Regions from separate parts of the Ornithinibacillus bavariensis genome, predicted to be linked through region 1. Evidence: a T-box and tRNA genes for the amino acid it is inferred to sense, from the RefSeq annotation. Region 1 holds a T-box; the other holds one or more tRNA genes.
What was found. The T-box of region 1 lies ahead of leuS (leucine--tRNA ligase). A T-box ahead of a tRNA ligase gene usually reads a tRNA of that ligase, here a tRNA-Leu.
Positions count from the first base shown of each region.

Region 2: it has a tRNA-Leu gene. The T-box ahead of leuS (leucine--tRNA ligase) is inferred to sense a tRNA for this amino acid. The anticodon was not compared.

Region 1 covers NZ_JBNPWZ010000001.1:810,146-814,519, reverse strand. Annotated here, with positions in the region: gene leuS (leucine--tRNA ligase) at 1-2,182, opposite strand, end outside; T-box leader at 2,226-2,439, opposite strand; gene HNR27_RS03850 (arginase family protein) at 2,522-3,334, opposite strand; gene mnmM (tRNA 5-(aminomethyl)-2-thiouridylate-methyltransferase MnmM) at 3,542-4,105, shown strand; gene HNR27_RS03840 (gamma carbonic anhydrase) at 4,119-4,374, shown strand, end outside.
Region 2 covers NZ_JBNPWZ010000002.1:965-5,338, reverse strand. Annotated here, with positions in the region: gene HNR27_RS03965 (ATP-grasp domain-containing protein) at 1-338, shown strand, start outside; gene HNR27_RS03960 (YheC/YheD family endospore coat-associated protein) at 449-1,501, shown strand; tRNA gene HNR27_RS03955 (tRNA-Leu) at 1,895-1,978, opposite strand; gene HNR27_RS03950 (hypothetical protein) at 2,065-2,541, opposite strand; gene HNR27_RS03945 (DUF3231 family protein) at 2,550-3,557, opposite strand; tRNA gene HNR27_RS03940 (tRNA-Cys) at 3,735-3,808, opposite strand; tRNA gene HNR27_RS03935 (tRNA-Gly) at 3,816-3,890, opposite strand; tRNA gene HNR27_RS03930 (tRNA-Gln) at 3,894-3,968, opposite strand; tRNA gene HNR27_RS03925 (tRNA-His) at 3,972-4,047, opposite strand; tRNA gene HNR27_RS03920 (tRNA-Trp) at 4,061-4,134, opposite strand; tRNA gene HNR27_RS03915 (tRNA-Tyr) at 4,167-4,250, opposite strand; tRNA gene HNR27_RS03910 (tRNA-Phe) at 4,273-4,348, opposite strand.

The DNA of each region.
Region 1 (4,374 bases):
CATAGCTAATAGTTCCTTCGTGGCCAAGATGACTCCATAGTTCCTCCGCAATATGAGGAGCAACAGGGGAAAGCATCTTCACAAAGCCTTCAACATATTTCTTAGAAAGCTTTTCAGCTTTGTATCCTTCATTAATGAACACCATCATTTGTGAAATTCCAGTATTGAAGTGTAGATGTTCAAAGTCCTCGGTTACCTTTTTAACTGTTTCATGATATACCTTTTCTAGTTCAGTACTTTCTTCATCTACTATTTTATTAGATAGGCTCCCATCCTCATTAATGAATAAACGCCATACTCTATCAAGGAAACGTCTTGCTCCATCAAGTCCATTGGTAGACCATGCAACAGATGCATCTAGTGGACCCATGAACATTTCATAAAGTCGAAGTGTATCAGCTCCATGAGATGCGATAATATCATCAGGATTCACAACATTTCCTTTTGATTTACTCATTTTCTCGTTACCTTCACCTAGAATCATTCCCTGATTGAAAAGCTTCATAAATGGTTCTTTAGTCGGAACTACACCAATATCGTACAAGAACTTGTGCCAAAAACGGGCATATAGTAGGTGAAGTACTGCATGCTCTGCTCCACCAATATAAATATCAATTGGTAGCCATTTTTTCAATAGCTCTGGATCAGCTAATTTTTCTGAATTATTTGGGTCAATATAACGTAAGAAATACCAGCAGCTACCCGCCCATTGTGGCATTGTATTCGTCTCACGGCGACCTTTCATTCCGGTTTTAGGATCGACCACATTAACCCAATCACTATTAGCTAATGGGGATTCACCTGTACCAGATGGTTTAATCTCCGTCATGACTGGAAGTTCTAATGGTAACTCTTCTTCAGGCACCGTAGTCATACTACCATCTTCCCAATGGATAATTGGTATTGGCTCGCCCCAGTAACGTTGTCTAGAGAATAACCAGTCACGCAAACGATATGTCACTTTTTTCGTTCCTAAACCTTTATCTTCAAGCCAAGCATTCATTTTAGCAATAGCATCTTCTTTATTTAACCCGTTTAAGAAGTCAGAGTTAACATGTTCACCATCTCCGGTATAGGCTTCATTTGCGACATCGCCACCAGCTACCACTTCAATGATTGGTATGTCAAATTTACTAGCAAATTCATAGTCACGTTCATCATGAGCGGGTACAGCCATAATGGCACCTGTGCCATAAGACATTAAAACATAATCAGCTATCCATATAGGCATTTTTGCCTGATTAACTGGGTTAATGGCATAAGCACCACTAAATACTCCTGTTTTATCTTTAGCAAGATCTGTTCTTTCTAAATCCGATTTGGTTTGAACTTCATTCAAATAGCTCTGTACCGCATTCTTTTGATCTGCGGTTGTAATCTCTTTTACCAAAGGATGTTCTGGAGCAAGAACAGCATATGTTGCACCGAATAAAGTATCTGGTCGTGTTGTAAATACTGTAAAGGCTTTATCATGCCCTTCTATGTTAAAGGTTATTTCTGCTCCTTCAGAACGACCAATCCAGTTACGCTGCATATCCTTGATGCTTTCCGGCCAATCCAACTCCTCCAAATCCTCAAGTAACCGATCAGCATATGCAGTAATTTTTAGTACCCATTGTTTCATTGGTTTACGAATTACTGGATGACCCCCACGCTCACTTTTCCCATCAATTACTTCTTCATTTGCTAGCACAGTTCCTAGAGCTGGACACCAGTTAACAGCTACTTCATCAATGTAAGCCAATCCTTTTTCATAAAGCTTTGTAAATATCCACTGTGTCCACTTATAATAATTCGGATCTGTTGTACTAATTTCTCTGTCCCAATCATAAGAAAAACCTAGCTCCTGAATTTGCCTTTTAAAGGTATTAATATTCTTTTGCGTAAACTCAGCTGGGCTATTTCCTGTATCTAGTGCATACTGTTCAGCCGGAAGTCCAAAAGCGTCCCACCCCATAGGATGAAGTACTTCGTAACCTTGCATCCGCTTCATTCTAGACAGTATATCGGTAGCAGTATAACCTTCTGGGTGACCAACATGAAGGCCTGCTCCCGATGGATATGGGAACATGTCTAATGCATAAAATTTTTCCTTATTGGATGAAGTATTTGTCTTGAAGGTTTTATTTTCAAGCCAGTATTTTTGCCATTTCTTTTCAATTTCATGATGGTTAAAGCTCATCATTTTCCCTCCTTTTTTAAAATAAAAAAAGCCCCTCATCCCAATAAGGGACGAGAAGCTGTTATTCCCGCGGTACCACCCAAATTAACGAATCAATCGCTCACTTGTATCCGTAACGTGGATGTACGTCAAAAGCTACTAATGGTTCACTTTTGCAGCCTTGAAGGCGAGTTCGTAAATAATCAGGGGCAATTTACACCAACCATTGCCTCTCTTTACCTGAAATCAATACTACTACTCCTTCGCATTGCTTTTCAATATTTAAATTGAATTGTAATGAATACTATTAGCTTTGTCAAGATATTCCTTTTTTATAATTTATCTTTTGTACGATTACCATTACACTTTCATGCTATCCTTGGATAAGGGATTCGATGCAATCTCGCTCATCCGCTCATAAATTTGTTTAAGGATATAAGAATTTGCCTGATTATTCTTATACACTGCATTCGTCGTCTCTAATAGAAAATCCTTCGTAGGATTCACTGGGTATTCTCCACAAATATCCACACCTGCTATCTCCTTACAAGCAATAAGCTCCGTTACCAGCTTCATGAGCTGGTTAAGGCGCAGGGTCCCTTGATCCCAACCAGTTAGGGCATCTTCCATATCCAACACATCCTTATCTATACTGATGTAAATGGTTTTTGTCGGGATATTTTTTTTTATCGCTTTCATTATAGCTGCTAGATTGGTGTGAAGTGATTGTTCCGTATAAATAACCACTTTTTCGTCAAACGCGTTAGGGATGTGTTGATATGCTTCCTCACTTACACCAAGGATGTAGACCTTTTTCAGCAAAGGAAGCGTCTTGAGAGATTCCAGTAGCCATGATCCACATGATATCAAATCCGGACTAGGTGCAGGTAATGTATCTGTATGGTGATCAAATAAAATTAGTGTGTACGGCTGACAAATTTTAGATTGCAGTAAATAGGAGATATAATGATAGTTACCACTACCTAAATAATATACGCTGCTTTCTTGATAATCGTTTAGTTTATCAGCAATATTCAATAGGGTACTCTTCTCGCAGAATAAACTAACATTTTGCATAACATTAAAATCAATCCAATTGTAGGAGCCTTCATGATAGAAAGATTGTCTCTTGTATGCCCCATCAAAGTCCAACAAGGATACAATACTTTTCACTTTCATTCCCCCTATTTGATTGTTCATTGTTTCACAAAATTTAATCAATAAATAGAATATTATTAATATTAATATAACATAACACTAGGAAATCTCTAGCTTGAACACATCAAGAATAATATGATTTCATCCTATAATGCCAATAATTTACGATTACATTTATCCATGCTATGCTTAAATAGATTTGATTTATTAAAGGAGATCGCAATGAAAAGCATATTAAAATATTCTCATCACCTATTAGAAGAAATTATTCAGCCAGGTGAAACAGTTATAGATGCCACCTGTGGTAATGGTAATGATACTTTATTTTTAAGTAAACTTGTTGGAGAAAATGGTGAAGTTATTGCCTTTGATATTCAAGAGAAAGCTATTAATAATACGGATCAATTATTAATTGAAAATAATTGCACGAATGTTTCCCTTGTTTTAGACAGCCATGCTAATATGGAAAACTATTTATCAAAGGATTTAGCAGGAAAAATAGGCGGTGCTATTTTTAATCTCGGTTATTTACCGAAAAGTGATAAGTCCATTATTACAAAAGGTGAATCTACAATAAAGGCTATTCAATCTGTTTTACCTTATTTAAAACCAAATGGACGTATCATCCTTGTTGTTTACTACGGACATGACGGTGGAGAAAACGAAAAAAATTCAATACTAAAGTATGTTATTTCACTAGACCAGAAAAAGTTTGATGTCCTACGATATGGTTTTATAAATCAGAAAAATAATCCACCGTTTATCATTGCTATTCAAAAAAAATAGAGGAGGATCATTAATGATACACCATTATAAAAATATCTCACCAACTATCCATCCTACTGCATTTATCGCCAAAGATGCGGTCGTAGTCGGAGATGTTACCATTGGAGAGGAATCCAGTGTTTGGTTTAAAACAGTAATTCGTGGAGATGTTGCCCCAACTAGGATTGGTAAACGAGTTAGCATTCAAGATTTATCCATGCTTCATCAAAGTCCGAATAACACACTGATAATCGAAGATGATGTTACAGTCGGTCATCAGGTCACACTGC
Region 2 (4,374 bases), on a different contig from region 1:
GATACGGCATTAATTTAGTTGAAGAAACATTAAAAATTTCACTTGGTATTCCACCTAATCTGACAAAAAAATGGAAGAAGCCTGTATTCACGCAATATGTCACTATTTCTAAGAGAGGGATTTTGGAAAAAGTAACAGGTAAAGAACGAGCTTCTAATCTACCAGGTGTTCAAGAAGTTTATGTAAAGCCTAGGAAAGGTAGGTTGCTTACCCCGCCTATATCTATGGGACAACGATATGCATATATTATCGCAACAGGATATTCATCAATACAGGCCAAAAAGAATGCCAAAACTGCTGCAAAAGAAATAAAGTTTCATTTAAAACCTGTTGAATAATAGAAATAAACCATAGATGAATAGGATGTTATTTATTTTTATCTTAATGGATGCACTGTTTTGTTAAGCAACTTTTTAGGATAGTTGAAAATATCATCGGAGGAATGCAGATGATCACAATAGGTATGCTACATTACCGGAAAGATCCGCAAACTGTTTTTAAAACATACGCATATGCAGCCGCAGCAAAAATGGAGGGAGTAGATTTTTTCTACTTTTCTCCAGGAAAAGTAGATTTAAATAGAAGGCGTATTAATGGATTATTTTATGAAAATGGTGTATGGGTAGAACGTAAAACCAGATATCCAGACGTTATATACAATGCAGGAGGGACACTAACCGCAAATCAAGACCGTATAGTAGATGCTTTAGAAAAAGAAATTCCTTTTACAAGTCACCCCATTGGAGATAAAATGAGCGTTTATTATCGAATCAAAAAAGGGAAAATCTTTGAAAATTATTTAATACCTTCCGAGGAATTTGAAGAAGTTAACTTGGCCCTTTCATACATCGATAAATATAACGCTATCATCGTTAAACCTCTTTCAGGAGCTAAAGGTGAAGGTGTTCATTATATAGAAAAAATTCAAGATGAATATCTACTAATTGATTCAGGAACAAAACACGTATTATCAGAAGGGCAACTTGAGAATTGGTTAGATGATATTTTATTAGAAGATAGGACCTATTTAGTACAACCTTTCATTCAATCGAAAACTAAGCAAGGGCAATCATATGATATTCGCCTACATGTACAAAAAAATGGTGAAGGAAAATGGACATTAACAACGATGTATCCTCGCATTGCTAGCAAAGGAATTGTGTCAAATGTAAGTAGCGGGGGCTACACAAGTGTAATCACTTCTTTTTTACAGGAACAATTTGATGAGAACTACTACGATATCAAGCGTTATTTAGAAGTATTTGCTGTACAATTTTCAACACATTTTGATAGTTTATACGATCAACCATTAGACGAACTTGGAATCGATATAGGGATTGATCAACATAATAAGATTTGGATTTATGAAGTGAATTGGCGCCCAGGTCAACCTATATTATTTTATTTGGAAATGGATGTAGCGAAAAGAATGATTCAATATGCGACTTACCTGGCCAAAGAAGCAAAAAAGAAAAGAAAGAAAATTGAGATAAGAATATAACTACTACTCCTTGAAACTATTAAAGTACTAGAATAACAGATAAGGTCATTATCGAAGGTCGCGGAGATACCCAAGATGTGTAAAAGGGTTAGTAATTCACATTACTTGGGCTAATTGAATAAATCCATCATTTAATGAATAAATAACTCGATTAGACATGAGATAAAAAGTGGTGAAAATAAATTAAGTTGTTTAAGATTCTACCTTTTACAAATTATATAAAAAGGCTCAAGAAAATTGGTGTATCAACCCTCTTGAGCCTTTTTACATTTATTAAAACACATCATTTTCTATTATATACTTAGAAAATAGAAAAGAGCTCATAAAACCTTTAACATCAAGGATTATGAGCTTAATCAACTATTTCTTTCGCAACTAAATTTAACCTGAAGATACCGGTGGTCGGGGTCGAACCGACACGTCCCAAGGGACACGGGATTTTGAGTCCCGCGCGTCTGCCAATTCCGCCACACCGGCATGTGCCATATTTGACTGACAAGTAATAATATAGCACGGAATAGGTGAACTAGTCAATGACAAAGTTTTGGAAATATCTAAAGCACCTATATACCGGTATGGCTTTTTTTCGACTTTAATACTATGAGTTGAATAACTTTTCCAATAAAAAAACCTAAAATCAAAGATAGAATAGGTAGCCAAATCACTCCAAAATATATTCCATTAATATTGAATACTGGTGAGTACACCACACCTATGGTGCCAATAAATGCTGAGAATACGAAGGGTAAAAAGGAATAAGACGATGTCCCTCCCCCCGCATCCCGATAAGCATCCCAGATTGCGAATAAATACAAACATGGATAAAACATTAACCATTGAAAGTCTGTGTTTACAATGGATTCTTGCATATTACCATAAAAGCTAGGAAGAATTGCATAATTTAGTCCTGATTTTACATTCACAATAAATTCTAGAATGATTAATACAGTTCCTTTTACAATCTTCCCATTTAAATACTGTCCAAAACCTGGTAAAGCAATACTCCAAAATATCACTTCAGCTCTTTTATCTCTGGCCATTACATTTCCTACCCATCTCCTAATGCATCCCTATCTGTTGCTCTTGGAGGTTGTTCTAGCCATCCATTATCAATCATTAGATTTGCCCCATCTTCTGAGTACTTTAGAATCTCGCTACTCAACCGAATAAAGTGGGTAGAAAGATCTCTTCTCATGCTTCCTGCTAAAGCAATACCATAATGACCTAAACTAACCGAGATTAATGCGGCTGTATGATACATAATTAGTTTATCTGAGAATACGTAAGCGGTAGAATTTGTTACTTCAGAGGCCCAAGACATAGGTGTTGGAAGATTGTCTTCATTTAATATTGAATTAAATACTTCCAAATGCTTAGAGGCAATTTGTTTACCTCTCATCGTATAATTTTTAACTTCTTTTGACTTCGCAATTTGAGAAAATGCAATCATCGTAGAAGCTCCTAATACATTTCGCTGTATGTTTGCATATATACTAGCAATTTCCATAGCAGTTAAAGGACGTCTTTCACCAAACCAACCAGTTAAAAAGGATTGTTTTTTTACATACTCTGACTTTTCTGGTGGCTGAATATAAGGACCTCGTACATAAGTACCTTTTTCAAGCATCAAATTTTTGGCTATTCGATGCAATTTATTTGTTTCTGCAAAACAAGTAGAAAAATATTCATAGACATCTTCTCTTGCGACAAAGCCTAATGCAGTGCCATACGTATTCATACCAATGGCAGCAAAGTCACGCATATAATTTAATATATAGCTATCTGAAAAAATTCTTGGTGCATGAACATCTACATCTTCATTTTCATTAAAGCCAATTGGAATTGGAAATTTCTCTTTTTCAAATAATACTTTTAACTTTTTTAGATGAGTTTCACATATGTTCAGTCCGAATTGAACTACTTCTTTAACATTAGGATCCTCTGTGCAATTCATAAAATATTTTAAGACACAAGCAGATTGACTATCGTTCATATATGCATTCCAAATATGTGAAATTTCTACAGAAGTTAATCGCGGATTATGTTCTATTTCCATGGTTTCACCTCCAAATACTTAAACTAATGATAGTATCCCCTAAAAAGTAAATATATTACAGTACATGAAACTTATTTGTAACAGGACAATAAAAAAACTCTTTTGTTTGAATTGCCATAAAAATAGCAACTTAAACAAAAGAGTTTAAAAAGATAGTACAAATTAGAAAGGTAAATTTGGAGGCGGTAACCGGATTTGAACCGGTGATAAAGGTTTTGCAGACCTCTGCCTTACCACTTGGCTATACCGCCATTTATATGGAGCGGAAGACGGGATTCGAACCCGCGACCCCCACCTTGGCAAGGTGGTGTTCTACCACTGAACTACTTCCGCGCTTGGCTGGGCTACTAGGATTCGAACCTAGGAATGACGGGACCAAAACCCGTTGCCTTACCGCTTGGCTATAGCCCAATATGGGGCGATCGGTGGGAATCGAACCCACGAGTGCCGGAGCCACAATCCGGTGCGTTAACCACTTCGCCACGACCGCCATTATATAAAAATGGCAGGGGTAGTAGGAATCGAACCCACATCAAAGGTTTTGGAGACCTTCGTTTTACCATTAAACTATACCCCTACTGTATAAAATATGACTATAAAATTTTAAAATGGTGGAGGGGGGCAGATTCGAACTGCCGAACCCGAAGGAGCGGATTTACAGTCCGCCGCGTTTAGCCACTTCGCTACCCCTCCATAAAAAAGAAAAAGACATAAATGGTGGCTCGGGACGGAATCGAACCGCCGACACATGGATTTTCAGTCCATTGCTCTACCGACTGAGCTACCGAGCCGTTATGTTTGTTATAGATAAGTTTAA